2 regions of the Streptomyces sp. NPDC090025 genome follow, and region 2 is predicted to be linked to the other one. Evidence: riboswitches for the same ligand, from Rfam matches in the RefSeq annotation. Region 2 holds a riboswitch; the other holds the start of a gene.

Region 1 (14,874 bases), on a different contig from region 2:
GGCGGCTGGGAGGTCGCACTGTCGGTCCCGTCGAGGGCGGGCCGGACCCTCGCAGCCGTTCACAAAAGTTGTTGATCGTTCTGCCATTCGGTCATTGCCGTACGTGACACGCTCGGGCACTGAACGGGCCCCGTGGCACAGGCCACGGGTGAAAGCCTCGGAGAGGAGCGGAACGTGGACGTGATCCGGGTGCTGGTGGCGGACGACGAACCACTCGTACGGTTCGGACTGCGCGCGCTGCTGAACGCCGCCGAGGACATCGAGGTCGTCGGCGAGGCCTGCGACGGCGCCGAAGCCCTCGCCCGGACCCACGACCTGGCGCCGGACGTCGTCGTGACCGATCTGCGCATGCCCGGCATGGACGGGATCACCCTGACCCGACAGCTCGCCGCTCTGCCGAACCCGCCCAAAGTGCTCGTCCTCACCACGTTCGACACGAGCGAGGGCGTGAGGGAGGCGATGCAGGCCGGGGCGGGCGGCTACCTGCTCAAGGACGCCCCGCCCGAGCAGGTCCTCGGAGCCGTGCGGCTCGTCACGGAGGGCGGCGTCGTGCTCGCCCCGGCCTCGGCCGCGCGGCTGATCGCCGCACCGAAGAGCCCGGGCGCCGTGGCGCGGCTGTCCATCGAACAGCGGCGCCGCCTGGAGGGCCTCAGCAAGCAGCAGGAAGAGGTCCTCGTCCACCTCGCCCAGGGGTACTCCAACGCGCAGATCGCGCAGCGCATGTACCTGACGGAGGGCACGGTCCGCGCCTACGTGTCCAGGCTGCTGGCGGCCCTCAAGCTGGAGAACCGGACCCAGGCGGCGATCCTCGCCTACCAGGCGGGCCTGGTGGGCGGCACCACCGGCGAAGAGCGTTAGCCCCGAGGCGCAACGGGAGTGAACCGCTTCCGCTGCCTGCGCACTCGCATCCGTCCCGTTCCACCCCGGCAGAGTCGTGCGTATTCGACCCGCCGTCGTGCGGGCGATTCCGCCGGAGCAATTCCTCCGTGACGGTCCGCACGCTGTAGGGACCAGGTGGATGGAACCGATAACCGCTCGCGCCGGAGACGGCCTGCCGAAGGCGCCGGTACCGGGTACCGCCGAGCTGGTCTTTCCCATGGAGGCGTGGGTCGCCGACGAGCGGATCCCGGTGACGGCCCGCGCGATGTACCACTCGTCCGCACCGTACGAGGTCACGCTGGAGTTCCTCGTACACGGCGAGAGCATCGGGCAGTGGGTGTTCGCCCGTGACCTCCTGCTGGAGGACAGCGCGGAAACGGTTGGCGCCGGCGACGTCAAGGTGTGGACACAGGGCGCGCGCGAAGGCCGTCCGGAGCGCGTCCATCTCTACCTCGACAACGGAATCGACCGCTGCGCGCTCGTGGCAGACCACCACCACATCGTCCTCTGGCGCAAGGTCGTGACCTCCATGGTGCCGCCCGGATCGGAGTCCCGGCACATGGACATCGACGGACTCCTGTGCCGGCTGCTCACCGACTGAGCACTCCGCAGAGCACACCGAACCTCTCCCGGCCCTCCCCCCACGGGGCCGGGCGAGACCCGCGGCAGCAGTTCCCGGTACACAGAGAGAAGCAGGATGACCGTCCCCACTTTCACCGAGATGTCCCCCGAGACCGACTGCGCCTGCCCCGGCTGTGCGCGACATCGCAACGCCTACCGGCGACAGGGGTGGCGGTACGCGGCACCGGCGCACCGGCGCGCGGCCGCCCTGGTGACCCTCGGCGGGGTTTCCCTGACCGGGATCGCCGCGGAGCAGGCTACCGCCGCCACCGGGCAGGAACAGGCCGGGTCCGTCGCGGCAGCGCCGGCGACCGCCGCGTCCGTCGTACACGACCAGACGGCCGGCCGCACCTCCGCCTCCGCGATCAGCCGCAGCGAGATCCTGCGCCGCGCGCAGGGCTGGGTGGACCAGCGGGTCCCCTACAGCATGAACTCCACCTGGCGCGACGGATACCGGCAGGACTGCTCCGGATTCGTCTCCATGGCGTGGAGGCTCGACGGGAGCGAGTGGACCGGCAGCCTCGCCGCCCAGGGGGTCCGGATATCCAAGGACGAGCTGCGGCCGGGAGACATCCTGCTGTTCCACAACGCCTCGAACCCCGGGGCCGGTTCCCACGTGGTCCTGTTCGCCGGCTGGGCGAACGCGAACGGTACGGCGTACGTCGCCTACGAGCAGACCCGGCCCCGCACCGTCAAGCGCACCAACCCCTACGCCTACTACTCGCACTCCGGCGCGTACGTCCCGTACCGCTACCGGAACGTCGTCGAGGACGGTGCAACGGAGCCGGGCGGCTCCGGCTCCGCCGCCTTCCCGGGAGCCGGGTCCTTCGGACCGGGCCGGCACGGCGCGCACATCACCCGCCTCGGCGAGCGGCTCGTGGCCAAGGGCTACGGCCGGTACTACCGGGAGGGGCCGGGGCCGGGATGGAGCGGGGCGGACCGGCGCAACGTGGAGGCGTTCCAGCGGGCCCAGGGCTGGACGGGCGCCGACGCCGACGGCTACCCGGGTCCCGAGACCTGGCGGCGGCTCTTCTCCTGACGGGTCTCCGCCCCGGTCCGCGCCGCCGCGATCGACCCCGACCCCGACCCCGACCGACCACGAAGGCGAGCAGGTGGACACCCAGCGACTCAAGCAGCCGTGGCCACGGATCGACACCAAGACCTCGACGATCCGTCCGGCCACCGCCCCCCACGACACGCTCCGCGTGCCTCGCGCCGATCCGGAACTTCGGGAGCGCCCTGCCGCCGCCCTGCCGGGCTGGTGCGCGGTGGCTGTGGCCGCAGGCCTCCTGACCGCCGCGTTCCTCCTGGCCGCCATCGGCCGTGTGCCGTATTGCGCGGAGCTGCTCCCGCCCCAGCTGCTGGGTGACCTGGCCCACCCGCCCGCGCGTGGCACCCTGCCCGAGCAGCCGGCGGTTTGGCTCGCCGCGGTGTGCGTACTGTCGGCCGCGTTCTGCCTGGCCGGCCTCGTACGGGTGCCGACGGGCACGGCGGTGGTCCTGCACAACGGCGGCAGCTACCACGGGACACTGCGGCGTACCGGGCTGTGGTGGGCGAGTCCACTGCGACGGCGGCGTACGGTCGACGTGCGCTTCCGTCACTGGCGCAGCCGGATCGAGGCGGTCGCCGACCGCGACGGCACCCCGCTCGACGTGGTCCTGCTCGTCGTATGGCACATGGGCAACACCACCCGAGCCCTGTACGCCGTCAACGACCACGAGGCGTACGTCAAAGAACGCGTCGAGGCGGTGACGGCGCGCCTGGTGTCCTCCCTGCCGTGCGACCCCGTCCGGGAGGGGGAGCCCTCGCTGCGCGACGGCGGCCGCCTGGCGGGCGAACTCACGCGCACGCTCCACGCGGAGCTCCGGCCGGCCGGCATCGACGTGTACTCCGTCCAGATCGCGCGACTCGACTACGCGGCCTCCGTGGCGGAGCCGATGCTCCGGCGGAGACTGGCGGCCCTGGAGGCCAGGCACCGCGAGAGCACCCTGGACGAGGTGGTCGAGGCGGTGGACGCCACGGTCCGCCGTCTGACGGCCGAGGACGGTGCCACATGGAGCGCCCGCGAGCGCCAGACCTTCGTCCGCGAACTGACCGTGGCCTTCTACTCCGCCCGTACTTACGCGGTCGCCTCGCCCGAAGCCCGGAGTTGAGGTCCGCCCGCTGTCGGGCCGACCGGCAAGGCCCTCATCCCTCATCGTTGATCGCTCATCCCACGGCCCCCCTCACAAGGAAGCACCCATGCGCCGTACGGCTCGACGCGGCCGCCAACGGGCTCTGTCCGGGCCGGACGGCGGCCGCGGACGCCGCTCCGACCGGGCTGCGGGCCGCGGACGTACGCGCCTGTGAGGCGGACTTCTCCTGTGCCCTCGGGCGCATCGAAGCCATGGCCGATGTCCTCGCAGCGCTCGCCCTGCACGGCGGGAGGTAGGGGGGCCGCCCAGCCCGCTGGACTTCCGTGCGTCGCAGCCCCCTCGTCACCGGGTCCTTTCCCCGGCGACGAGGGGGCTGCCCGCGTTTCCGTGAGACGAAAAAGTCGCGAACACACAAGTTGATCGCAATCCCCATCATCGCATTCACAATCGGACGGGCGCCGATGGGTTTGATCTTTGTTGTCAGCCCGGCTGGAAAGGCGGGGCCGACACTCATCAGAAACTCGAACAATTACCAGGAGATACATCATGGGTAAGGTAATTTCCGCGGGCCGCGCGAAGCGCTGGTCGAAGCTCGCCGCCATTCCGGTCGGTGTGCTGGCCTCCGGCGCGATGGTCCTCGGCGCGACGCACGCCACCGTCCAGGCCTCCGCCTGGAACCACGGCAACGAGATCGGCTCGGGCACGTGGTCGAAGTACGACGTCACCAGCGACCTCGGAACCGACTCCGTCGTGAAGGTGGAGGGCGTGCTGCCGAGCGAGAATGCGGACGGCCAGTTCGCCAACGTCACCTACACGTTCAAGAACACCGCCGAGGACCGGGCCGCCGAAGGCCAGATCCTGCTGAAGGACATCACCGCCGAAGGTCAGTCCGACGTCGCGAAGTCGGACCTCGCCCAGCACCTCCACGTCGGCTTCGGGATCACCGGTGAGAAGAGTGCCCCCGGGCAGGCGGCGCCGGCCCCCGCCCAGGTGAAGACCCTCGCCGAGTGGTACGCGGAGGCCGCCGCGAACAAGGGCCGCGTCCAGGTCGTCGACGGCGTCACCGTCATGCAGGGGCAGGACGAGGAGCAGATGCTCCAGATCACCTGGTACCTGGACAAGGACGCCCCGGACTCCGCCCGCAGCAGCAAGATCGGTTTCATCATCGGTGCCGAGCTGTCCGACGTCCCGAAGTAGTCGGGGCGGATAGCCGGCAGGACAGTCCGCGAAGGTGAGGTTGGCCATGGGAAATCAGTGGCGGTGGGTGCGCCGGGCGAACGGAGACGGCCGTGCCCCGGGCGAAGACACCGAGAACTGGTGGCAGGTCCTGCGCGTGTCGGCCTGCCGCACCGCGGTCACGATGGTGACGACGCTGATGTGCATGCCCCTCGCCACCCTCACCCTCGGCTGGAGTCCGTCGGTCGTGGTCTCCGGCTCGATGGAGCCGGCGCTCAGCCGGGGTGACGTGGTCGCTGTGCGCCAGGTGAGGGCAACGGAGGTGGGGGCGGGAGCCGTCATCTCGTTCGCCGACACCGCGCACGGCGGCCGGTCCACCACCCACCGGGCCGTCAAGCGGCAGAACTTCGACACCTTCGTCACCAAGGGCGACGCGAACCGGGACCCCGACCCGCAGCCGGTCACCCCTGACCGGCTGCGGGGCGTGGTCACGGCCGTCGTGCCGGTGGTCGGAACCGGCCTGCTGTGGCTGGACAACGGCGACTGGGTGTTCCTGGTCGCGGCCGTACTGCTGTACACGGTGTTGCTCGCCGGATGCCGGGAGACCCTCGGCCGCCGCGTGCGCATCTGACAAACCGATACGGGCCCGGAACGGAAACACCGTTCCGGGCCCGTACTCGTGTACGCGCCCCCAGCCGCCGGGCACCAGGACGAGCACACCAGGACGACCAGGTGCCCGGCGGGCGTTTCATCCCCTCACAGGGCCTTGGTGAGCAGCTCGAAAGCGAGGTCGCCGCGCTTGGGGAGGCCGAAGCGCTCGTCTCCGTACGGGAAGGGGGTCAGCCGGCCCGTACGGACGTAGCCGCGCCGCTCGTAGAAGGCGATGAGCTCTTCGCGCACCTGGATCACCGTCATGTGCATCTCGCCCGCCCCCGCCTCGCGGGCCCACTGCTCCGCCTCCGCGATGACCCGCTTGCCGAGCCCCGCGCCCTGGAGCCGGGGCCGGACCGCGAACATCCCGAAGTAGGCGTGGTCGCCGCGCTGCTCGACGTGGCAGCAGGCCATGAGCTCGCCGGACCGTTCGGCTACGAGCAGCGTGCCGTGCGGGCTGTCGAGTATCTCGCGGATGCCCTGCGGGTCGGTCCGCCGGCCGTCGAGGAAGTCCGCCTCGGTGGTCCAGCCGGCCCGGCTGGCGTCACCGCGGTACGCGGACTCCACCAGATCGACCAGAGCGGGGACGTCCGAGGCCGTCGCGTGGCGGAAGGTGACGGAGGAAAGGGGCACGGCCGTGCCTTTCTGATGGCGGGGGAGTGCGCCCGGTCGGACGCCCGATGGCATCAGAAATTACCTGCTGGGTCATTAACAGAAGCGGCGTCGCGCGATGCGTTCGAGAGTACTTCCGTAGACAGAATTCATGCCGTCCCGGCAGCGGTTTGTCCGGCGGTCGGATAATGGGTGAGGCTGCGGTAATGCCCCACACTGACATTCACCGGGTCGGCCTTCCGTCCGAAACAGCCGTACCTCCCCAACCGGAACTACCGCTCGGCCACGGGCTGAAGCAGCGCCACCTGACCATGCTCGGGCTCGGCGGTGCGATCGGCGCCGGCCTGTTCGTCGGCTCGGGCGGCGGTATCGCCGTCGCCGGCCCCGGCATCATCCTCTCGTACCTCTTCGCCGGCGCCCTCGGCATGCTCGTGATGCGGATGCTGGGCGAAATGTCGGCGGCCATGCCCTCCTCGGGCTCCTTCTCCGTACACGCGGAGCGGGCCCTGGGGCGATGGGCCGGGTTCACGGTGGGCTGGCTCTACTGGATCCTGCTCGTGGTCGTGCTCGCGGTTGAGGCCACGGGCGCGGCGAAGATCGCCCACGGCTGGCTCCCGGGGGTCCCCCAGTGGGCCTGGATGCTGCTGTTCATGGTCGTCTTCACGGCCGGCAACCTCGCTTCGGTCCGGAACTTCGGCGAGTTCGAGTTCTGGTTCGCGGCGGTGAAGGTCCTCGCGATCGTCGCGTTCCTGGTGCTGGCCGTACTGGCGGTCCTCGGCCTGCTGCCCCACACCGATCCGGTGGGCCTGGCCAACCTGACCGGGCGCGGCGGATTCCTCCCCAACGGCTGGGAGGGCGTGGTCGCCGGTGTCCTCGCCGTCGTCTTCGCCTTCGGCGGCCTGGAGATGGTCACCATCGCCGCCGCCGAGTCCGACGATCCGGCCCGCTCCGTGGCGAGGGCCGTACGCAGCGCGGTGTGGCGGATCATGGTCTTCTACCTGGGCTCGATGGTGCTCATCGTCATGCTCCTGCCGTGGGACTCCCTCATCCCCGGCCAGAGCCCGTACGTGGCCGTCCTCGACGCCGTCGGCATCGAATCCGCGGGTCGCGTCATGGACGTCGTGGTGTTCACCGCCCTGCTCTCTGCCCTGAACGCGAACCTGTACTCCTCCTCGCGCATGCTCTTCTCGTTGGCGGACCGCGGCGAGGCACCCGGTGGCCTCGTAAGGGTTTCCGGGGCGGGGGTGCCGCGGCGCGCGGTACTCGTCTCGGTCGCCTTCGGCTTCCTCTCAGTGGTCCTCAACCTGCTGTGGCCGGACACCGTCTTCATGTGCATGTTGAACGCGGTCGGCGCGATCGTACTGTTCGTGTGGATCCTGATCGCCCTCTCCCAGCTGCGGCTGCGCCGCCGCCTGGAGCATGAGGCGTCAGGGCCTGTGGCCCTGCGGATGTGGGGCTTCCCGTACCTGACATGGGCGGCGCTGGCCGCAATGGCGGCGGTGCTGGTACTCATGTTGGCGGATGAGGGCAGCCGCCCGCAGGTGCTGTGGACGGGTGGCACGGCAGCACTGGTCCTTGCCGTGGCCGGTGTGCGTGAGCGACGTCGGCTCCGCCACGTCGACGACCTCCCCCGCCCGGAGTGGCCGTAGGCGCGGAGGTGCACAGAAGACGCATACGTACACGGAGAGCCGCCTTGCCGGGCCGGGCCACGAGCCCGGTGGCAGGGCGGCTTCCGTGTTCCGGATGCTCTGGACACGTCCGCGCGTCCGTTCGCATTCGGCGGTCAGCGCGTCAACGATCGGCCCGCTCCTCTTGGCGAGCATCGGTCACGAGCGTCCGCTGCAGCGCCCCCGGCGCGCGGACTGTGAAGCCGAAGAACCCAACGGAAGGCCCCCCGTGTCCACGCACGCCCCGATGCCCGCTCCGATCGTCCCGGCCCCCGCCTTCGAACTGCCATCCGGCTACCCCGGGCACGACGACGCGGCCTACCTCACCCACCGTGCCGTCATTGCCGAGGCCGCGCACGGCCACCTGCCCGGCGCCGAGCCGCCCCACATCGCGTACACGCCCCAGGACCACGCGTGCTGGAACCAGATCACCCACGCCCTGGCCCCGCTGTGGCGGAAGTACGCGACGGCCGAGGTGCGGGAGGCGATGGAGGGCCTGGCCCTGCCGACCGACCGCGTCCCCCAGCTGGCCGAGTCCTCGCGGCGGCTGCGGGAGCTGACCGGCTTCTCCTTCGCGCCGGCGGCCGGCATCGTGCCGCTCCAGGACTTCTACGGCACCCTGGCGGACTCGGTCTTCCAGTCCACCCAGTTCATCCGGCACTATGCCAGCCCGCTGTTTTCACCCGAGCCGGACATGGTGCACGAGGTCCTCGGCCACGGAGCCACGCTCGCCAGCCCCCGGTTCGCCGATCTGTACCGACAGTTCGGTGCGGCGGCGCGGCGCGCCGAGACCAGGGAGTCCCTCAAGGCCGTCTCCCGGGTGTTCTGGTTCACCCTGGAGTACGGGCTGCTGGGGGATCCGGGGTCGCCCATGGCCTACGGGGCGAGCCTGCTGTCCTCCTACGGTGAGCTCCAGCAGTTCCGCCAGGCATACATATGCCCGCTGGACGTGCGTCGGATGGTGACCGTGCCGTATGACGTGACCGAGTACCAGTCCGTCCTCTTCGCGGCCTACGCCTTCGAGGAACTCGAGGACTTCGTGGGGGCGTTCTGCGCCGGAGTCGACGGCGACACCGGCGACCGCCTGGGCGTGACCGCGGACCAGCGGTGGTGACCGCGCCCGTGCCGAACCGGCTCGACCCGCGTGTGCCCGAACCGCTCACCGGTGCCGAGCTGGCAGCCGCGCTCGGCCGGCTGCCCCACTGGCGAGCCGTAGACGGGCACCTCGTCGCCTCCTTCACGGTTCTCCGGGCGGACGTCCCCGTCCTGTACGCGGCCGTGGCCGCCGCAGAGGACATGACGGACCACCACGCCCGCGTGACCATCCTGTACGACACGGTGACGTTCGCCCTCACCACGCACGACGCGGGTGACCGGATCACCGTGCGAGACACGGCGGCGGCCGCGGTGCTCGGGTGTCTGGCCGCCCAGTGCGGGGCCGCGCCAACCCCCTGAGGGGCGGCAGCAGGTGCGGCACCGGCGTCGCCGCCGCCGGTCCCGCCCGGCGCTGGTACGGGCCGGGCGGAACCGACGGCAGCGGTTGTGGCCGCCTGCCTGGGTCAGGGGTTGATGCAGACGGTACCGACGACGGGGACGCCGCCCTGGCAGATCCTGATCGGGATGTGGATGGGCAGCGGGAGGGGGCCGATCTCGATGTCGGACGGGACGCTCGGGGCGGCGGCGGCGGAGCCGGTGGCGCCGAGGACGGCTGCCGCGGCCAGTGCGGCGGCGGCGATCGCAGTTCGCATTCGCATGTCACTCCTTGGGGGATGGTGAGGGGACGTCGAAGCGGATTACACCTCTCGCGAGGGTCGCCACATCGGCATTCATCTGATGATCGGCGTGTCCGCCCGGTGGCGAGCCCGGCCGTCGCGTTCCTCGCGGTGGTGGGTGTCCCGTCCGCGCCGCGGAGCGGCTCGTACGAGATGGAGAGGTCTCCGGCGACCTGGGCACGGGGGTCGTCGTCCCCGGTGACCGTGACCTCGCCGCGTCCGGTGCCGAGTGACCTCCGATGACTGCGCGAGCTCCCGAAGGCGACCGCCGTCCTCACCGGATGGGAGCTTGGTCCGTGACCGGTCCGGGAGGCGCGACTGAGCGACCCTTTTCCGCGCTTGGCGTGACGACACCATGTCGAAGGGTGACGCTACCGGGCTGACTCCGGGAGGGTAATTTTCCTTCCGGGAGCTCGGCTTGGCGCTCTAGAAGAACCCAACTGCCTTCGGGGAATAGCTGCAATAAAGGTTCTTCGTCTGCTGGTAGTGGTCCAGCATCATCTTGTGGGTCTCCCGGCCCACCCCCGACTGCTTGTACCCGCCGAACGCCGCGTGCGCCGGGTACGCGTGGTAGCAGTTCGTCCAGACGCGGCCCGCCTGGATCGTCCGGCCCGCGCGGTAGGCGGTGGTCATGTCACGGGTCCAGACGCCCGCGCCCAGGCCGTACAGGGTGTCGTTCGCCGTGCGCATGGCGTCGTCGAAGTCGGTGAAGGCGGTCACCGCGACGACCGGGCCGAAGATCTCCTCCTGGAAGATCCGCATGTGGTTGTCGCCCTCGAAGATGGTCGGCTGGACGTAGTAGCCGCCCGCCAGGTCGCCACCGTGGTCGACCTGCTGACCACCCGTCAGGACCTTCGCGCCCTCCTGCTGGCCGATCTCCACGTACGAGAGGATCTTCCGCAGCTGCTCCGCCGACGCCTGGGCGCCGATCATCGTGTCGGTGTCCAACGGGTGCCCGGGGACGATGAGTTCGGTACGGGCGACCGCCGCCTCCAGGAACTCGCGGTAGATGCTGCCCTGGATCAGCGCGCGGGACGGACAGGTGCACACCTCGCCCTGGTTGAGGGCGAACATCGTGAAGCCCTCCAGCGCCTTGTCGCGGAAGTCGTCGTCCGCCGCCCACACGTCGGCGAAGAACAGGTTCGGCGACTTGCCGCCCAGCTCCAGGGTGACCGGCTTCAGGTTCTCGGACGCGTACTGCATGATCAGGCGCCCGGTCGTCGTCTCACCGGTGAAGGCGATCTTCGCGACCCGCGGCGACGACGCCAGCGGCTTCCCCGCCTCCTCGCCGAAGCCGTTCACGATGTTGAGGACGCCCGGCGGCAGCAGATCCGCCACCAGGCTCATCCAGAAGTGCACCGAGACCGGGGTCTGCTCGGCCGGCTTCAGGACGACCGCGTTGCCCGCCGCCAGCGCCGGGGCCAGCTTCCACACCGCCATCAGGATCGGGAAGTTCCACGGGATGATCTGCGCGACCACACCCAGCGGCTCGTGGAAGTGGTACGCCACGGTGTCGTCGTCCAGCTGGCTGAGCGCGCCCTCCTGCGCCCGCAGCGCGCCCGCGAAGTAGCGGAAGTGGTCGATCGCCAGCGGGATGTCCGCCGCCAGCGTCTCGCGCACCGGCTTGCCGTTGTCCCAGCTGTCGGCGACCGCGAGCGCCTCCAGGTTCTGCTCCATCCGGTCCGCGATCCGCAGCAGCACCTGCGCCCGCTCGGCGGCCGAAAGCCGCCCCCACGCCGGGGCCGCCGCGTGCGCCGCGTCCAGCGCCAGCTCCACGTCCTCCGCCGTGCCGCGCGCCACCTCGGTGAACGGACGCCCGTCCACCGGGCTCGGGTTCTCGAAGTACTGGCCACGGACCGGAGCGACGAACTCGCCCCCGATCCAGTGGTCGTAGCGGCTCTGGTACGTCATCAGCGAGCCTTCGGTGCCGGGCGCGGCATAACGGGTCATGGGCAGGGACCTCCCTCGGAGCGCACCGGCCGTCCCTGGCCGGCGTCACCGCCGAGGGTCCGCCCCGCTACGTTGCAACCCCGTTGCGTGCCCGGCCACGACCCGCCAAACCGCCCGGCCCCGCCGCGAGTTCGGCATCCAGCGCGGCGAACCTCGCCCGGACGGCGGGCGCCTGGGACGCCGGTACGGCCGAGGCCAGCGCCCGCCACACCACCAGGTCGTCCTCGCCCCACACGCTGTACGCCCAGTCCGCCAGCAGCCCGGGATCGCCCCGGTCCACCAGGGCCGCCCGCAGCCGCCCCGCCAGCCGTTCCCGCAGCCGTACCACCCCGGGCGCCCGCGACCCCGGCAGCAGCGGGCCCGGATAGTCGCCCAGCGCCCCCGCCAGCGCCCCCGAGGCGAGCCGCCGGTCCACCGTCAGGAAGTCCGCCGTCACCCCCTCCGCCAGCCGGTACGGGCGCGACGCCAGCGTCTCCGGCCCCAGCAGCCCGCGCAGCCGAGACAGTTCCGCCCGCAGGGTCACCGGCGTCACCGACTCGTCCTCGTACAGCAACGTCAGCAACTCGTCGCCGCCCACCCCGTCGGGCCGGTGCGCCAGGATCACCAGGATCTCGCTGTGCCGACGGCTCAACCGCAGCCGCCGCCCCGGCAGTTCGAGCAGCGCCTCGTCCCGGCCGAGCGCCACCAGACGCCCCGCACCCGGCGGCGGCACGGGCGCGGCCAGCGCCAGCTGCGACTCGGCGGCCCGCGCCACCGCCTGCACGAACGCCAGGCTGTGCGGATGCGCCAGGCCGTCCCCGCCGGTGATGTCGACCGCGCCGAGCACCCGGCCCGTGCGCGGCTCCAGGATCGGCGCCGCCGCGCACGTCCACGCCTGCACCGGCCGCTGGAAATGCTCCGCCGCGCACACCTGCACCGGGCGGCCCACTGCGAGCGCCGTCCCCGGCGCGTTCGTCCCGGCCGCCGACTCCGACCAGCGCGCGCCCGCCACGAAATTCATCGCCCGGGCCTTCCGCAGCGTCCCCGGATGCCCCTCCACCCACAGCATCCGGCCACCCGCGTCGCATACCGCGATCAGATGCTCGCCGTCCCGCGCGTACGCCCCCATCAGCTCCCTGACCAGCGGCATCGCCGCCGCCAGCGGATGCGCCGCACGGTGCGCCGCCAGCTCCTCCTCGTCCAGCTCGACCCGCGCCGCGCCGTCCGGGCTCACCCGCGCCCGTACCGAACGCCGCCAGGACTCCGCGACCAGCTGCCGCACCGGGGGAGAGGGCGGGGAGGGGCGCCCGGACGGCGCCGCGGGCCCCCCGGTGAACTCCTCGTGCGCCCGCCGCACCTCCGCCGCCGACCCCGAGACCTGTCCCGCCGCCGACCCCGAGACCTGTCCCGCCGCCGACCCCGAGACCTGTCCCGAGACCTGTCCCGCCGCCGAATCCGAGACCTGCTCCGCCACCGTCACCGCCGTCATCGCCATCGCCGCCGTCCGCTGTCCGTTGTCCGTTGTCCGGCACCCCGCGTCATCGTCGGGGCCGCGCGGCCCCCCGACAAGCGATCGCGCAGCCACGCATACGCGCCGTGACCGGTTCCGTACCCCGGCCGCCTTTCCACCCGCTCCGCCGATCCCGCTCAGATCCCGCCCAGATCCCGCCCAGGTTCGCGCCGACCCGGCCCTGACCGGCGCCGGGGCCGTCCCGTACAGTGGAGCCGGGCCGTGACTGGCGCTTGAGGTGGATCACCACCGGGGAGCGGTCCGTACGTGCCGCGCACACCCCGCGGGGCCGTACCACTGCCGTGCGCCTGGGCGATCAACCGGTCGAAGTCGACGCTCAGGAGTGGCCCATGTCCACCAGCACCGCACGCCTCATGGACGGCACCGCGCTCGCCCGCCGCACCGGCGAGGAGACCGCCGCCCGCGCCGCCGAGATCACCCGCCGCACCGGTGTGACGCCTTGCCTCGCGACCGTCCTGGTCGGCGCGGACCCCGCGTCGGTCACGTACGTGAAGATGAAGCAGAACCGCTGCGCGAAGGCCGGAATCCGTTCCAAGCACGTCGAACTGCCCGCCGAGACCACCACCGAGGAGCTCGTCGCGGCGATCACCGCGCTCTCCGAGGACCCCGAGGTCCACGGCATCCTGCTCCAGCACCCGGTCGGCCCGCACATCGACGAGCGCGCCGCGTTCGAGGCCATCGCGCCGGAGAAGGACGTCGACGGCGTCACCATGGCGTCCTTCGCCGCCATGGGCTTCGGCCTCCCCGGCTTCGTCTCCTGCACCCCCGGCGGCATCATGCGGCTGCTCGACGCGTACGACGTCGAGCTCAGCGGCAAGCGGGCCGTGGTGGTCGGGCGCAGCGCGATCCTGGGCAAGCCCGCCGGACTGCTGCTCCTCGGCCGCGACGCCACCGTCACCTACTGCCACTCGCGCACCACCGACCTCTCCGCCGCCGTCCGTGAGGCCGACATCCTCGTCGCCGCCGTGGGCAAGCCGGAGTTCATCAAGGGCGAGGACATCAAGCCGGGCGCCGTCGTGATCGACGCGGGCTACAACCCGGGCAACGTCGGCGACGTGCACTTCGCCGGTGCGGCCGAGCGCGCCTCGCTCATCACCCCCGTGCCCGGTGGCGTCGGCCCGATGACCATCGCCGTGCTGCTCGCGCAGACCGTCGACGCCGCCGAGCGCCAGCTCGGGCTGTAACCGGGACGAAGGGGGCACGGGTGAGGGAGCCGTCGGCGACGGAAGCCGAAGCGGACGCCGGGGTGGCTGCCGGAGCGGACGCGGGACCGGGTGCCGAAGCGGACGCGGGAGCGGTTGCCGACGTGCGCCCGTACCGGGCGACGGGGCCGGGTGAGGGTCTCGTACCTGCGGCGGGAATGTCACGGTTCTGTACGGGCGGGACCCGACCCACCGGTAACCCTCGCCACGCGGGCGGTTGACGGGTGAACCTGTTCCGTATGTTCCGCCCGCCGACGGATTCCCCGTCCCGCGACCCCCACGGTGCGCACCCCGCGCACGACCCCCAGGGTGCCCCCGGTGGCCCAGATGCCCGCCCGGCCCGTGACGCCAGGCCGTCGCGAAGGCCGGGCGTCGCCGCCCTGCGGCCGGGCGCGGCCGTCCTCCCGGTCGCCGCGCTCGCCGCCGCCCTCGCCCTCTCCGTGACCGTCACCGCACGCGGCGGCTCCGGCGGTGGCTCAGGCGACGGCGACCGGCGGGTGCCCGCGGCCGCCCCCGCCGCCGGGCCCACGGCGTCCGACGCGTCCGCCGCCCCCACGGGCACCCCGACTCCACCGGCGGCCGCGACCACCCCCTCCCGTGTCCCGGGGAATCCGGCCGCCGGGCACCGAGGGAACCCGTCGCCGACCGCGCCGCGCACCACCCCGCCCGCCACCGCCCGCACCACCGCGCCACCGTCGG
Region 2 (14,874 bases):
GCCCGCAACACCGTCGCCGACGCCTACGCCGAGCTGGTCGCCGAGGGCTGGCTGACCGCCCGGCAGGGCTCCGGCACCCGGGTCGCCCGGCGCTCCGCGCCCCGGCCCGCACCGCGCCGGGTCCGGCCCGAAGGCCCCGCCGCCCCGCCCCGCCCGCGCCCCGGGAAACCCACGTACAACCTGCGCCCCGGCACCCCCGACCTGGCCTCCTTCCCGCGCGCCGACTGGCTCAAGGCGGCCCGCAAGGCGCTCACCAACGCCCCGCACGAGGCGTTCGGCTACGGCGACCCGCAGGGCCGTACGGAGATGCGCACGGTGCTCGCCGAGTACCTGGCCCGGGCCCGCGGGGTGCACGCCGCGCCCGAACGCATCGTGCTGTGCTCGGGGTTCGTCCACGGGCTGATGCTGATGGGGCAGGTGCTCAAGGCGCGCGGGGTCGCGGAGGTGGCCGTCGAGTCGTACGGGCTCGACATCCACTGGGACCTGATCCGCCGGGCCGGGATCCGGATGCCCGCCCTGCCCACCGGCGAACACGGCACCCGCACCGAGGAGTTGGGCGGCATCGGGTACGCCGATGTCGGCGCGGTCCTGATGACCCCGGCCCACCAGTTCCCGACCGGCGGCGCGCTCCAGCCGGACCGGCGGGCGGCGGCCGTCGACTGGGCGCGGGCCGGGGGCGGGCTGATCCTGGAGGACGACTACGACGGGGAGTTCCGGTACGACCGGCAGCCCGTGGGCGCTCTTCAGGGGCTCGACCCGGAGCGGGTGGTCTACCTCGGCACCGCGTCGAAGTCGCTGGCGCCCGGGCTTCGGCTCGCCTGGATGGTGCTGCCCGAGGACCTGGTGGACGAGGTGGTGGCGGCGAAGGGCAAGGTCGACTGGGTGTCCAGCGCCACCGACCAGCTGACCTTCGCCGAGTTCCTCGCCTCCGGCGCGTACGACCGGCACGTCCGGGCGATGCGGCTGCGCTACCGGCGGCGCCGGGACCAGCTGGTGGCCGCCGTCGCCGAACGCTCGCCCACCACCCGGATCAGCGGCATCGCGGCCGGACTGCACGCCGTGCTCGAACTCCCCGAGGGCACCGAGGAGTCGGTGCTGCGGTCGGCCGCCTTCCAGGGCCTGGCCCTGCTCGGCATCAACCGCTTCCGGCACCCCGACACCCCACGCACCCGCGACGCCCTGGTGGTCGGCTACGGCACCCCGCCGGACAGCGCCTGGTCGGGCGCGCTGGAAGCGCTGTGCCGGGTGCTGCCGTAGGGACCCGTCGCCGTGCTCGCTCACCGAGCCGGGTATCCCGGTTGAACCCGATCGCCTGCCCCGGGAGTTCACATGGGCGTCACCGGACACTCACCTGGAGGGGTTCATGAGACCGGGCAGAACGATGGCGGCTCTCGGCGCGCTGGGTGTGCTCGCCGTCTGCGGCGCGTGCGCGACGGGGCCGGACGCCGCCACCGCCGGGGCGGGAGCCTCCGGTGCTTCGGCTTCGGCACCGCGGCCCCGGAGCACTCCGCCCCCGCTGCCGGACCCCGTCGTCGGGCCGGTCACCCCGGTGACGTCGTACGCGGGGATGACGCTCCCGCTGGACGCCTACCAGCCGGATCCGGCGGAGCAGCGGATCCTTCGGAAAGGGTTCCAGGCCCTCGCGGGAAGCTGCCTCAAGGGGCTCGGTCTGGAGCTGACGGTGGCGACGGACCCCGAGAACGCCCCGACCGCACCGCCCGCCGCCGACAAGCCGCGGCACGAGCGCCGCTACGGGCTGCTCGACCCGGTGGAGGCGGCGGCCACCGGCTACGTCGGGAACCGTTCTCCCGGCCGGCCGCGGCCCTCCGGGTCGGCGGCGGGCGGGGCGGGCGCGGTGTCCCAGGAGCTGCGGGAGGCCGCGCTCGCCGGCACCCGGGCGACGGTGAACGGCCGCCCGGTGCCCAAGGGCGGCTGCGCCGCCGAGGCGGAGCGGCGGCTGTCCGACGGGGCGCCGTCCCCGCGCGACCCCGACATGCTGGCCAAGGCGCAGGCGCGGGCCGCGTACTGGGCCGAGCGGCATCCGGCGGTGGTGAAGGCGTTCGCGTCGTGGAGCGGGTGCATGGCGCGGCACGGCTACCGCTTCGACAACCCCTGGCAGCCCAACGACAACCCCGCCATGCGCGACCCCGCGAAGAAGGCCCAGTACGTCGAGCTCGCCGTCGCGGACGTCGGCTGCAAGCAGGAGACCAACCTCGCCGGTGTCTGGCTCGCGGTCGAGACCGCGTACCAGAAGGGCATCGTGACCGCCGACCGCGCGGAGCTGGACAAGGTGCGCGCGCAGAACGGCATTCAGCTCGCCCATGCACGCAAAGCCGCTCCAGGGAACCGGAGTTCTCTTAAGAAGTCATGAACTCTTCTTAAAGTGCGGCCCGTTCGTCTCGGTGACACCATCTGTGAAATGGAGAACTCGTGACCATGAACGACGACCAGAAGCCGAGCCGTCGCCCGTCGGTCCTCGGCCGCCGCGTCGCCACCTTCCTCGCGGCGGCCGGTCTGGCCGTGGCCGGCACCGTGGCCGCCACCGGCACCGCGCAGGCCGAGAGCTGCAAGAGCTGGGGCATGTGCATCTACGAGCACGGCGACGGCAACCCCACCCAGGGCATCTGGTGGGACGAGGACTGCCTGGCCCCGTACACCTGGGACGCCAACGGCGAGCCGCTCAACGACTCGATCTCGCGCGTGCGCACGAGTTCGACCTGGGAGGTCACGCTCTACCAGCACTGCTACTTCGGCGGCGGCCAGCTCACCGTTCCCCGGGGCACCGACCGGATCATGAGCGGCAACTGGGCGTGGTTCAACGACATGACGAGCTCCTGGATCGTCAAGGACCGCGGCTGATCCGCGCCCGCGCGTACCGGTGCGGGCGGCCCGCGGTGTCCAGGGACACCGGGGGCCGCCCCGCGTACGTCTACGCCGCAGGCTGCTCCGCTCGCTGCTCCGTCTGCTCCTCCGGTGGTTCGCCGAACCGGGCCAGGGTCAGCGAGCCCGCCACGGCGATCGCGAAGCCGAGGATCGCGAGCCAGCCCAGGCCCGGGCGGGTCCGGTCGCCGAGCCAGACGACGCCGACGAGCGCCGGGCCGATCGTCTCGCCGAGCACCAGACCGGCGGTCGCGGTGGTGACCGAACCCCGGCCGAGCGCCGAGGTGTAGAGCAGGAAGGCCGAGCCGCCGCCCACCAGGAGGGCGTACAGCGCGGGCTGGGTGAGGGTGCCGAGGTCGAAGGAGTCGATCAGCCGGACCGCGATCTCCACCACCCCGAAGCCGAGGCCGCCCGCGAGGCCGAGCACCAGCGCGCGCGGGCGCTCCGGCAGCCTCCCCGCCACCGCGCCGATCGCGAGGACGGCGAAGGCGGCGGCGAGCAGCCCCCACTCCAGGACCGGGTCGCCGCCCTCGTGGCCCTCCTTGCCGGAGGCGAGCGCCAGCAGCGCGAGGCCCACGCAGACCACGCCCACCGCGCTCCACTCGACCCGCTTGAGCCGCACCCCGAGCAGCCGCGAGGCGATCACCGCCGTCACGGCGAGGCTCGCCGCGAGCGAGGCGCCCACCGCGTAGATCGGCAGTGTCCGCAGCGCCACGACCTGGAGCACGAAGCCCACCCCGTCCATGCCGAGCCCGGCCAGGTACCGCCACTGCCGCAGCGCCCGCCACAGCAGGGTCACATCGACGCCGCTGCCGGAGCCGGGCTCGGCGGACCGGGCGCCGAGCGCCTGGAACACCGAGGCGGCACCGAAGCAGACGGCCGAACCGAGAGCGCACACCATCCCAAGAAGCACGAAAGGGACTCTAGTGCGACGGGGCTGGGCGACGCGTTTCGGCCGGGCCTAAACTGTGCGATCGCAACCAGGCCCGGCGCTCGCCGTCCGGGCGACCGGGGGAGGACGGGCACATGCGCAGACTGAGGTCGACGACGGTGGTACTCGGCGGAGTGGGTGTCCTCGCGGCGACGCTCACCGCCTGCTCGTCGGAGCCCGACCGGCGCTGCGTGGACCCGGTCACGTACAAGGAACTGCCCGACTACCAGTGCTCCGGCGGCAACGGCAGCAGTAGCAGCGGGAGCGGTGGCAGCAGCGGGCGCTACTACTACGGCGGGTCCTCGCGCAGCGGTGTGGTCGGCGGCGGCAGCTTCGACAAGTCGGCCGTCGACAGCGGCGGCTTCGGCGGCCACCACTCCTCCTCCGGCGGCTGACCCGAGGTGGAGCGCCACACCATCGAGCCCCGCCCCGGCTGGCAGCGGATCGTCGAGGAACAGGGCCTGGTCTATCCGCTGACCCGGCACCCGGACGGCGAGCTGCGGCCCTACTGGGACGAGAGCGCCTACTACTCCTTCAGCCTGCCCGAGGTGGAGGCCCTGGAGGAGGTCGTCGAGGAGCTGCACGCGATGTGCCTCGCGGCGGCCGCGCACATCGTCGAGCAGGACCGCTTCGCCGACCTCGGCATCACCGACCCGCGGATCGCCCGCCGGGTCGCCGAATCGTGGCGGCGCCGGGCCGAACTCCCCACCGTGTACGGGCGGTTCGACCTGCGCTACGACGGCACGGGCCCGGCGAAGATGCTGGAGTACAACGCCGACACCCCCACCTCCCTGGTGGAGGCGGCGAGCCCGCAGTGGTTCTGGATGGAGGACCGCTTCCCCGGCGCCGACCAGTGGAACTCGCTGCACGAGCGGCTCGTCGACGCCTGGAAGCGGCAGGCGCGGCTGCTGCCGCCGGGCGCGCCCGTGCACTTCGCGCACTCGGACGGCGACGAGCTGGGCGAGGACCTGATGACGGTCGCGTACCTGCGCGAGACCGCGCAGCAGGCCGGGCTCGCGACGGAGGCGCTGTCGGTCGAGCGGATCGGCTGGGACCGGATCACCGGGCGGTTCGTGGACGACCGGCTGCGGTTCATCCGCGCCTGCTTCAAGCTCTATCCGTGGGAGTGGCTGACCACGGACCGGTTCGGCCCGCACGTCCTCGACACCCTCGACAACGGCGGCGGCACCGGCTCGACCCTGTGGATCGAACCGGCCTGGAAGATGCTGCTCTCCAACAAGGCGCTGCTCGCGATCCTGTGGGAGCTGTACCCGGGCCACCCGAACCTGCTGGCCGCCTATCTCGACGGGCCGCGCGAGCTGGCCGCGCCGGACGGTCCCGGCCATGTGACCAAGCCGCTGCTCGGCCGGGAGGGCGCGGGCGTCCTGCTGCACCCGCCGGGCGTCACCCCGCTGCCCTCAGAAGAGCCTTGCTGCTACCAGGAGTTGGCCCCGCTGCCCGACTTCGACGGCAACCGGGTGGTGCTCGGCGCGTGGACCGTCGGGGACGAGGCGGCGGGGCTCGGGATCAGGGAGTCGGCGGGCCCGGTCACGGACGAGTACGCGCGGTTCGTGCCGCACCTCATCCGCTGACCGACCGGGCCGACCGGGCCGACCGCGGTGCCGGGGGCTACTCCGGTACGTACTCGCGCAGCGGCGCGGGCGTGAGTCCGGCCGCCTCGGCCAGGTCGAGGGCCCGGCGCAGGTCCTGCTCCACGGTGTCGTTGAAGTGCAGCAGGATGATGTCCCCCGCCTTCAGCCGCGGTGCCTGCGGGGTCCAGCCGCCCCAGGTGGTCAGGTCGTACGTCCAGGTGACGAGGGCCTTCGCGCCGCAGGCGCGGGCGACGGTACGGGTGTTCGCGTCGTACGTGCCGTACGGCGGGCGCAGCAGCCGCGGCCCGTCGCCGAACTCCTTCAGCTGCGCGTCCCGCGCCCCGCACGCCTCGGTCTTCTGTCCGGCGGCGTCGAGACCGGTCAGGTCGGGGTGGTTGACGGTGTGGTTCTCGATCCGGGAGCGGCCGTGGTCGAGGAGGGTGTGGAAGTAGCCGGAGTCGTACGAGTACGCCCCGGGCAGCAGGAAGAGGGAGGCGGGCACCCGGCGGTCGAGCAGCAGCCGGGCGGCGGCGGGGTCGTGGTTCCAGCCGTCGTCGAGGGTGATGAACACGACCGGGTCGCTGGTGTCGATGTGCGACACGACCGGTACGGGCTCCGGCCAGGCGGCCCTGGGGGCGGCCTGTGCGGAGCCGGACATCGCGCCGAGCAGCGCGAGCGGAACGAGTGCGGCGAACGCGCAGCGCAGGGCGCGGCGCAGACGGGGTCTCGGCATGGCCGCAACATTGGCCTAGACCAACTGTCGTGTCAATGGGGGAGGTTGGGGCTCCGGGGGCGGGGCCCGCGCGGCCCCGCCCCCACCCCGTCCGCTACTCCGCGAGCACCCCGCTACTCCGCCAGCACCCCGCGCAGCTGCTCAAGACCCCAGTCCAGGTCCTCCTTCGAGATCACCAGCGGCGGCGCGATCCGGATCGTCGAGCCGTGGGTGTCCTTCACCAGGACGCCCCGGGCCATCAGCTTCTCGGAGATCTCCCGGCCGGTGCCCTTCGTCGGCGTGATGTCCACGCCCGCCCACAGGCCGCGCCCGCGCACCGCGTCCACCGCGCCGCCGCCGACCAGCAGGCCCAGCTCCGCGTGCAGGTGCTCGCCCAGCTCGGCGGCCCGGGCCTGGTACTCGCCGGTCCGCAGCATCGCGATCACCTCCAGGGCCACCGCGCAGGCCAGCGGGTTGCCGCCGAAGGTCGAGCCGTGCTCGCCCGGCCGGAACACGCCGAGGACCTCGCGGTCCGCGACCACCGCCGACACCGGCACCACACCGCCGCCCAGCGCCTTGCCGAGGATGTAGACGTCCGGCACCACGCCCTCGTGCTCGCACGCGAAGGTCCTCCCGGTCCGGCCGAGACCCGACTGGATCTCGTCGGCCATGAGCAGCACGTTCCGCCGGGCGGTCAGCTCGCGCACCCCCGGCAGATAGCCGGCCGGCGGCACCAGGACGCCCGCCTCGCCCTGGATGGGTTCGAGCAGCACCGCCACCGTGTTCTCGGTGACGGCCGCCTCCAGGGCGGTCAGATCGCCGTACGGGACGATCTCGAAGCCCGGCGTGTACGGGCCGAAGTGGTCACGGGCGTCATGGTCGGTGGAGAACGAGACGATCGTCGTCGTGCGGCCGTGGAAGTTGTTCCCGGCCACCACGATCTTCGCGTGCCCGTCCGGCACGCCCTTCACCTCGTACCCCCACTTGCGGGCGGTCTTCACGGCCGTCTCCACGGCCTCCGCGCCGGTGTTCATCGGCAGCACCGCGTCCTTGCCGCACAACTCGGCGAGCTGGGTGCAGAAGTCGCCGAACCGGTCGTGGTGGAAGGCCCGCGAGGTCAGCGTCACCCGGTCGAGCTGGGCGCGGGCGGCGTCCAGGAGGCGGGGGTTGCCATGGCCGAAATTGAGCGCGGAGTACCCGGCGAGCATGTCGAGGAAGCGGCGCCCCTCGACGTCGGTCATCCACGCCCCTTCGGCGGAGGCGACCACCACCGGCAGCGGATGGTAGTTGTGGGCGCTGTGCGCGTCCGCGGCAGCGATCTCGTCTTGCGTCTTCGACACGGTCCTCGACACGGGATCTCCGTTCGTCCTGCGGCTGGGGAGGGGTGTGGCTCCCTTTTCTTATCGTCGCTCGCATGCCGGACGCGGAAACCTCTCTTCACGGCGCGCCCGCTACGCTGGCCCCACGCGCGGCGACTGGCGAACGGGGAAGCGACCCCGGGGGAGCCGTGCGGGCAGACCGTACGAGGTGCCGCCCGCCTGGGCATCACGGAGACCGCACAGGTCCCGTGGGCGCCGACCGGGCGCCACCAGCGGGGCCTCCTGCCCCCAGGAGCACACGCCATGAACCCGCCCGCCACCCCCTCGTACGCTCCCGAGCCGCGGCATCCCGCGCTCGCCGCCGCCGACCCCGAGCTCGCCGCGCTCGTCGGCGCCGAGGAGCGGCTCCAGGCCGACACCCTGCGGCTCATCCCCAGCGAGAACTACGTCTCCGCGGCCGTCCTCGAAGCGTCCGGGACCGTGCTGCAGAACAAGTACAGCGAGGGCTACCCCGGCCGCCGCTACTACGAGGGCCAGCAGAACATCGACCAGGTCGAGACGCTGGCGATCGAGCGCGCCAAGGCCCTCTTCGGCGCCGACCACGCCAACGTCCAGCCCTACTCCGGCTCCCCGGCCAACCTCGCCGTCTACCTCGCCTTCGCCCGCCCCGGCGACACCGTGATGGGCATGGCGCTGCCGATGGGCGGCCACCTCACGCACGGCTGGGGCGTGTCGGCGACCGGCAGCTGGTTCCGGGGCGTGCAGTACGGCGTCCGCGCGGACACCGGGCTCATCGACTTCGACCAGGTCCGTGAGCTGGCCCTGGCCGAACGGCCCAAGGTGATCTTCTGCGGTGGCACCGCGCTGCCCAGGACCATCGACTTCGCGGCCTTCGCGGAGATCGCCCGCGAGGCGGGCGCGGTGCTCGTCGCCGATGTCGCCCACATCGCGGGCCTGATCGCGGGCGGCGCCCACCCCTCCCCGGTGCCGCACGTCGACGTCGTCTCCACCACCACCCACAAGACCCTGCGCGGCCCGCGCGGCGCCATGCTGATGTGCCGCGAGGAGCACGCCAAGGCGATCGACAAGGCCGTCTTCCCCGGCCTCCAGGGCGGCCCGCACAACCAGACCACCGCCGCCATCGCCGTCGCCCTGCGCGAGGCGGCCCGCCCGGACTTCCGGGACTACGCCCACGCGGTCGTCGCCAACGCCAAGGCACTCGCCGAAGCGCTCCTCGCCCGCGGCTTCGACCTCGTCTCCGGCGGCACCGACAACCACCTGATCCTGATGGACCTCACCCCGAAGGAGGTCCCCGGCAAGATCGCCGCGAAGGCCCTCGACCGGGCCGGGATCGTCGTCAACTACAACACCGTCCCCTACGACCCCCGCAAGCCCTTCGACCCCTCCGGCGTCCGCATCGGCACCCCGTCGCTCACCTCGCGCGGCCTGGACGTCTCCCACATGCCGCGGGTCGCCGACTGGATCGACCGCGGGGTCGCGGCGGCGGGCAAGGGCGACGAGGCCGCCCTCGCCGTGATCCGCGCGGAGGTCGCGGAACTGATGGCCGCGTTCCCGGCGCCGGGCCTGCCGGTGTAGCCGGAGCGGAAGCCGGAGCGGACTCCGCCCCCGTCCCCGCCCCAGCCCCCGTCCCCGCCCCAGCCCCCGTCCCCGCCCCAGCCCCCGTCCCCGCCCCAGCCCCCGTCCCCGCCCCAGCCCCCGTCCCCGCCCCGGCGGCGCTCCCTAGACTGGGCCGCCGGGGAGGGAACACATGGATCGCATGGATACGGATGAGGGCGGGAACGTGGGCGCGCGGGCGGGGGAGACTCCGCTGGTCGCCGCCGCGCGGGCCGGGGACCTGTTCCGGGTGACGGTGCTCCTGGAGGAGGAGGACGCGTCCGGCCACGGCTGGGACGACGACGAGCGGGCGGCCGCGTACGCCGCCGCCGTCCGGGCGCACCACGGGGGCATCGCCGAGCTGCTGCTCATGCGCGGGGCGGAGGCAGGCCGGTGCGCGCCGGACGAACTGATCCCGCTGCGCGAGGCGGTCGACTCGGGTTCGCCCGCGCTGGTCGGGGCGCTGCTGGCCGCCGGGATCCGGGACCGGTACCCGGCGGCCGAGCTCGCGGAGCTGCGCGCGCTCGCGGCCGGGTGGTACGAGACGGGGACCGCGGCCGGACTGCGCCGCCGCACCGGCTCGCCGGACGAGCCGGTCCGTACCCGGGTCGAGGACGACGAGTACAGCACGGTCGACGAGTTCACCCTCGGCGGCCTGACCGTCCGGGACGGACACGCGGCGATCCTCACCGAGCTGGAGGAACGGCTCGGCATCCGCACCCCGTGCGACGAACTCGTCGGGCGCGCCCTGGCCCACGACAAGGACCACCCGGCGTGGGGACGGTCCGCGATCCAGCTGTCGACCGACCGGCGCCCGGAGGCATGGGCGGCGGCCCGGACCCTGCGCGGCGACGCGGACCCGGCACGGCGGCTGTTCGGCGCCGAACTGATGCGGCTCCTGGAGCTCTTCGGGGAGACCCACGACGAGGAGTTCTGCGTCCTCGCCGTGGCCGCCCTCACGGACTGGGCGGCCGAGGAGACCGACGCCGCCGTCCTCGCCGAGGTCCTCGACGGCCTCCACTCGTACGCCGGGCCGCGCGCCGAGGCGGCCCTCCTGGCGCACGTCGGCCACCCCGACGCCGCCGTCCGGCGCGCGGTGGCCATCGGACTCGGCACCCCCGCGGAGTCCACCCAGCTGTCCGACGGGGCCCGGACGGCCCTCCGGACCCTGCTGCGCGACCCCGACGCGGACGTACGAGCCTCGGCCTGCCGCAGCGTCGGCGGCGCCAGGTCCGGCGGCCCCGCCCTGACCGACCCGCTGGCGGCCCTCCTCGACGACCCGGAACGCCGGGTCCAGCTCGCCGCCGTCCATGCCCTCGCCCTCCACGAGGACGACCGCTGCCTGGCGGCCGCGGACCGGCTCGCCCCGGCCCGCCCGGGCTTCCGCAGCGAGGAGAACGCCAGTCTCGACCTGGCCTGGCGCCACCGCCGACGCCGCGAGGGCGGCTGACCACCCAGGGGCGTCCAGGAGCGCGAGCGCGAGGTGCACCGGCCGCTGCCCGCCGCCCCGGTCACCGTCCACGCCGCCGCGCCCCGCCGCTGACCCGGGCTCCGGCGCGGCCCGCGCCGCCCCCGGCCCCCGCGAACCCCGCGTCCCACAGGTCGCACGGGCCCGTCCGGAACCAGGGCGCACACCTGAGAGAATGATGAGCATGGCCTCTGACCGACCCCGGGTGCTCTCCGGTATCCAGCCCACCGCAGGCTCGTTCCACCTCGGCAACTACCTCGGCGCCGTGCGCCAGTGGGTCGCGCTGCAGGAGTCCCACGACGCCTTCTACATGGTCGTCGACCTGCACGCGATCACGGTCCCGCAGGACCCCGCCGACCTGCGCGCGAACACCCGGCTCGCCGCCGCCCAGCTGCTCGCCGCCGGTCTCGACCCGGACCGCTGCACCCTCTTCGTGCAGAGCCACGTGCCCGAGCACGCCCAGCTCGGCTGGGTGATGAACTGCCTCACCGGCTTCGGCGAGGCGTCCCGGATGACGCAGTTCAAGGACAAGTCCGCGAAGCAGGGCGCCGACCGCGCCACGGTCGGTCTCTTCACGTACCCGATCCTCCAGGTCGCCGACATCCTCCTCTACCAGGCCCACCAGGTCCCGGTCGGCGAGGACCAGCGCCAGCACATCGAACTGACCCGCGACCTCGCGGAGCGGTTCAACGGCCGGTTCGGCGAGACCTTCACGATCCCGGCGCCGTACATCCTCAAGGAGACGGCCAAGATCTACGACCTGCAGGACCCGTCGATCAAGATGAGCAAGTCGGCGTCCACCCCCAAGGGCCTGATCAACCTGCTCGACGACCCGAAGACCACCGCCAAGAAGGTCAAGAGCGCGGTCACCGACACCGACACCGTGATCCGCTTCGACCCGGAGCACAAGGCGGGTGTGTCGAACCTCCTGACCATCATGTCCGTTCTCACCGACAGGACGGTCGCGGACCTGGAGGTGGCGTACGACGGCAAGATGTACGGCGCGCTGAAGACCGACCTGGCCGAGGTCATGGTGGACTTCGTCACGCCGTTCCGGACCCGCACCCAGGAATACCTGGACGACCCGGAGACGCTGGACTCGATCCTCGCCAAGGGCGCCGAGAAGGCGCGCGCGGTGGCGGCCGAGACGCTGGCGCAGGCGTACGAGCGGATCGGGTTCCTGCCCGCGAAGCACTGACGGGCCGCAGCCGCGGGCCCTGGCCGGTACGGAGCGTCACGGAGTCCTAGGGCCCTGGCAGAAAGGGTGGTGCAGGCCGCACACTGGCGCTGCACCACCCGCACGACAGACCCGGACGACGGACAGCCGAACGATGGAGGAGAACGACGTGGGGACCGTAACGCTCGGCGTTTCGATCGCGGTCCCGGAGCCTCATGGCAGCCTGCTCCAGGAGCGGCGCGCGGGCTTCGGGGATCCCGCCGCGCACGGCATCCCGACCCACGTCACCCTGCTCCCGCCCACTGAGGTCGACGAGGCGCGGCTGCCGGAGATCGAGGCGCACCTCGCCGCGATCGCCGAGGTCAGCGAGCCCTTCGAGATGCGCCTCGACGGCACCGGCACCTTCCGGCCGCTCTCCCCGGTCGTCTTCGTGAAGCTCGTCACGGGCGCCGCCGGCTGCGACGCCCTCCAGCAGCGGATCCGCGACGCCGCCGGACCGGTGCCGCGCGAGCTGCAGTTCCCGTACCACCCGCACGTCACCGTCGCCCACGGCATCGCCGAGGAGGCGATGGACCGGGCCTTCGCCGAGCTCTCCGGCTACCGGGCCGACTGGACCTGCGGTTCCTTCGCGCTGTACGAGCAGGGTGCCGACGGCGTGTGGCGCAAGCTGTACGACTACGAGTTCGGCAGCGGCCGCCCGATCGCGGCCGTGCCCGCGCAGAGCGGCAGCCCGCTCGACGCCCCGGCGCCCGCCACCGCGGGCTGACCCGGACCGTACCCGGCCCCGGTCGCTCCGCGCCGCCGCTACACCGGCAGGCGGCGGAAGACCGGCCGCGGCACGTGCCGCAGCGCCGACATCACCATCCGCAGCGCCCCCGGCACCCACACCGTCTCCGAGCGCCGCCGCAGGCCCAGCTCGATCGCCGTCGCCACGGCCTCCGGCGTGGTCGCGAGCGGCGCCTCCGCCAGGCCCTCCGTCATCCGGGTCCGGACGAAGCCCGGCCTGACCACCATCACGTGCACCCCGGTGCCGTGCATCGCGTCGCCGAGACCCTGCGCGAACGCGTCGAGCCCGGCCTTCGACGAGCCGTAGATGAAATTGGCCCGCCGGGCCCGCTCGCCCGCCACCGACGAGAGCACCACCAGCGAGCCGTGCCCCTGCGCCTGGAGCGCCTGGGCGCACACCAGGCCCGCCGAGACGGCGCCGGTGTAGTTGGTCTGCGCGACCCGGACCGCCGCGCCGGGGTCGGACTCGTCGCGGACCTGGTCGCCGAGGACCCCGAAGGCGAGCAGCACCAGGTCGATGTCGCCCTCGGTGAAGATCTTGCCCAGGCGCTCCTCGTGGGACTCGGTGTCCAGGGCGTCGAAGGGGACGGTGTGCACGGCCGCGCCGAGCGCCCGCAGCGAGTCGGCGGCGGCGGTCAGGGCGGGGGACGGGCGGCCGGCCAGCCACACCGTGCGGGTGCGGCGGGCGATGAGCCGGCGGGCGGTGGCCAGCCCGATCTCGGAGGTGCCGCCGAGAACGAGCAGGGACTGGGGTGCGCCGAAGGCGTCCTTCATGACGTTCAGCCTCCAAGGGACGTGGGGGAGGGGCGGGAAGGTGAGGGGACGGGACGGGACCGTGGGGGACGGCGGGGGACGGCAGGGGACAAGATCGGGGGATCAGGGGGGATCACGGGGATCAGAGGGCGAGGCGGCGGGCCAGGTCGGAGACGAAGACGCCGCGCGGGTCGAGGGCCGCCCGCAGCTCGCGGAAGTCGGTGAGCCGCGGATACATCGCGGCGAGCAGTTCGGGCCGCAGCCGGGAGTCCTTGGCCAGGTAGACCCGGCCCCCGGCGGCGACGACCTCCTCGTCGAGCTCGTCGAGGAACGCGCCGAGGCCGCTGAGCGAGGCCGGGATGTCGAGGGCGAGGGTCCAGCCGGGCATCGGGAACGACAGCCAGCCCGGGTCGGCCGCGCCGAACCGCTTCAGGACCGCGAGGAACGACGGACAGCCGCGGGTGGCGATCCGCCGGACCACCCGGCGCAGCGTCTCCTCCTGCCCGTGGCCGACGACGAACTGGTACTGGACGAAGCCGCCGCGCCCGTACACCCGGTTCCAGTGCGGCACCCCGTCGAGCGGGTGGAAGAACGACGAGAGCCGTTGCAGCCGCCCGGTCGAGTGACGGGGGGCCTTGCGGTACCAGAGCTCGTTGAAGAGTCCGACGCTCGCGCGGCCCAGCAGCCCCTCGGGGACGTACGCGGGGGCGGCGGGCAGCCGTCCAGGACGGAAGGCGAGCGGTTCGCGGCGGGCCCGCCGGGCGCGGACCGGGAGCGCGTCGTACGGGGCGTGGTCGCCGCGGGTCAGGACCGCGCGGCCGGTGGCGGAGCCGCGGGCGAGCAGGTCGATCCAGGCGACCGAGTAGCGGTAGCGGTCGTCGTTCGCGGTCAGCCGGGCCATCAGGTCGTCGAGGTCGGTGGCCCGTTCGGTGTCGACGCTCATCAGCGAGGTCTCGACCGGCAGCAGCCGCAGCGTGACGGAGAGGATCACGCCGGTCAGACCCATGCCGCCGGCGGTCGCGTCGAACAGCGGGGTGCCGGGGGCCACCGTACGGACCCGGCCGTCGGCGGTGAGCAGGTCGAGCGCGACGACATGGCGGGCGAAGGAGCCGGAGACATGGTGGTTCTTGCCGTGGATGTCGGCGCCGACGGCCCCGCCGACGGTCACGTACCGGGTGCCGGGGGTGACCGGCACGAACCAGCCGAGCGGCAGCAGCACCTCCATCAGGTGGTGCAGGCTGACGCCCGCGTCGCAGACCACCAGGCCCGCCTCGGCGTCGACGGCCCGGATCCGGGCGAGGCCGGTCATGTCGAGCACGGAGCCGCCCGCGTTCTGCGCGGCGTCGCCGTAGGCCCGGCCGAGCCCCCGGGCGATCGACCCGCGCGCCCCGCAGGCGAGCACGGCCGCGGCGGCCTCCTCGTACGTCCGGGGCCTGATCACCCGCGCGTGGGTGGGCGCGGTGCGGCCCCAGCCGGTGAGCGTGTCGATGTCGATGTCGGCGATGTCGGTGTCGACGTCGGTGCCGATGTCGGGGGCCGTGTCGGCGTCGTCGATGTCGGTCTCGGCTGCCATGGAGTGACCGTATAGCCGGGAGTGTCGCTTATGTCGCATTGCCGGGTGGTTCGTCGAAATGGGTGATTA

The links. Region 2 has a riboswitch for ZMP and ZTP ahead of glyA (serine hydroxymethyltransferase). Riboswitches for the same ligand answer to the same signal wherever they lie in the genome.
Region 1: linked by a shared signal. The riboswitch ahead of ACIPXM_RS18865 (bifunctional 5,10-methylenetetrahydrofolate dehydrogenase/5,10-methenyltetrahydrofolate cyclohydrolase) and the one ahead of glyA (serine hydroxymethyltransferase) in region 2 are both predicted to bind ZMP and ZTP.

Annotation. Positions count from the first base shown of each region.
Region 1 is NZ_JBIVFL010000007.1:210,196-225,069, reverse strand. Features, by position in the region: gene ACIPXM_RS18935 (sensor histidine kinase) at 1-75, shown strand, start outside; gene ACIPXM_RS18930 (response regulator) at 175-858, shown strand; gene ACIPXM_RS18925 (SsgA family sporulation/cell division regulator) at 1,019-1,480, shown strand; gene ACIPXM_RS18920 (peptidoglycan-binding protein) at 1,577-2,539, shown strand; gene ACIPXM_RS18915 (SPFH domain-containing protein) at 2,613-3,653, shown strand; gene ACIPXM_RS18910 (hypothetical protein) at 4,182-4,832, shown strand; gene ACIPXM_RS18905 (signal peptidase I) at 4,879-5,442, shown strand; gene ACIPXM_RS18900 (GNAT family N-acetyltransferase) at 5,568-6,149, opposite strand; gene ACIPXM_RS18895 (amino acid permease) at 6,281-7,723, shown strand; gene ACIPXM_RS18890 (phenylalanine 4-monooxygenase) at 7,971-8,855, shown strand; gene ACIPXM_RS18885 (4a-hydroxytetrahydrobiopterin dehydratase) at 8,852-9,196, shown strand; gene ACIPXM_RS18880 (chaplin) at 9,301-9,489, opposite strand; gene ACIPXM_RS18875 (aldehyde dehydrogenase family protein) at 9,940-11,463, opposite strand; gene ACIPXM_RS18870 (GAF domain-containing protein) at 11,531-12,937, opposite strand; ZMP/ZTP riboswitch at 13,165-13,273, shown strand; gene ACIPXM_RS18865 (bifunctional 5,10-methylenetetrahydrofolate dehydrogenase/5,10-methenyltetrahydrofolate cyclohydrolase) at 13,303-14,157, shown strand; gene ACIPXM_RS18860 (hypothetical protein) at 14,415-14,874, shown strand, end outside.
Region 2 is NZ_JBIVFL010000001.1:690,508-705,381, forward strand. Features, by position in the region: gene ACIPXM_RS03300 (PLP-dependent aminotransferase family protein) at 1-1,257, shown strand, start outside; gene ACIPXM_RS03305 (hypothetical protein) at 1,364-2,371, shown strand; gene ACIPXM_RS03310 (hypothetical protein) at 2,437-2,859, shown strand; gene ACIPXM_RS03315 (hypothetical protein) at 2,930-3,781, opposite strand; gene ACIPXM_RS03320 (hypothetical protein) at 3,907-4,206, shown strand; gene ACIPXM_RS03325 (glutathionylspermidine synthase family protein) at 4,213-5,403, shown strand; gene ACIPXM_RS03330 (polysaccharide deacetylase family protein) at 5,441-6,136, opposite strand; gene rocD (ornithine--oxo-acid transaminase) at 6,250-7,455, opposite strand; ZMP/ZTP riboswitch at 7,577-7,666, shown strand; gene glyA (serine hydroxymethyltransferase) at 7,738-9,030, shown strand; gene ACIPXM_RS03345 (HEAT repeat domain-containing protein) at 9,203-10,498, shown strand; gene trpS (tryptophan--tRNA ligase) at 10,701-11,714, shown strand; gene ACIPXM_RS03355 (2'-5' RNA ligase family protein) at 11,863-12,459, shown strand; gene ACIPXM_RS03360 (decaprenylphospho-beta-D-erythro-pentofuranosid-2-ulose 2-reductase) at 12,498-13,253, opposite strand; gene ACIPXM_RS03365 (FAD-binding oxidoreductase) at 13,375-14,805, opposite strand.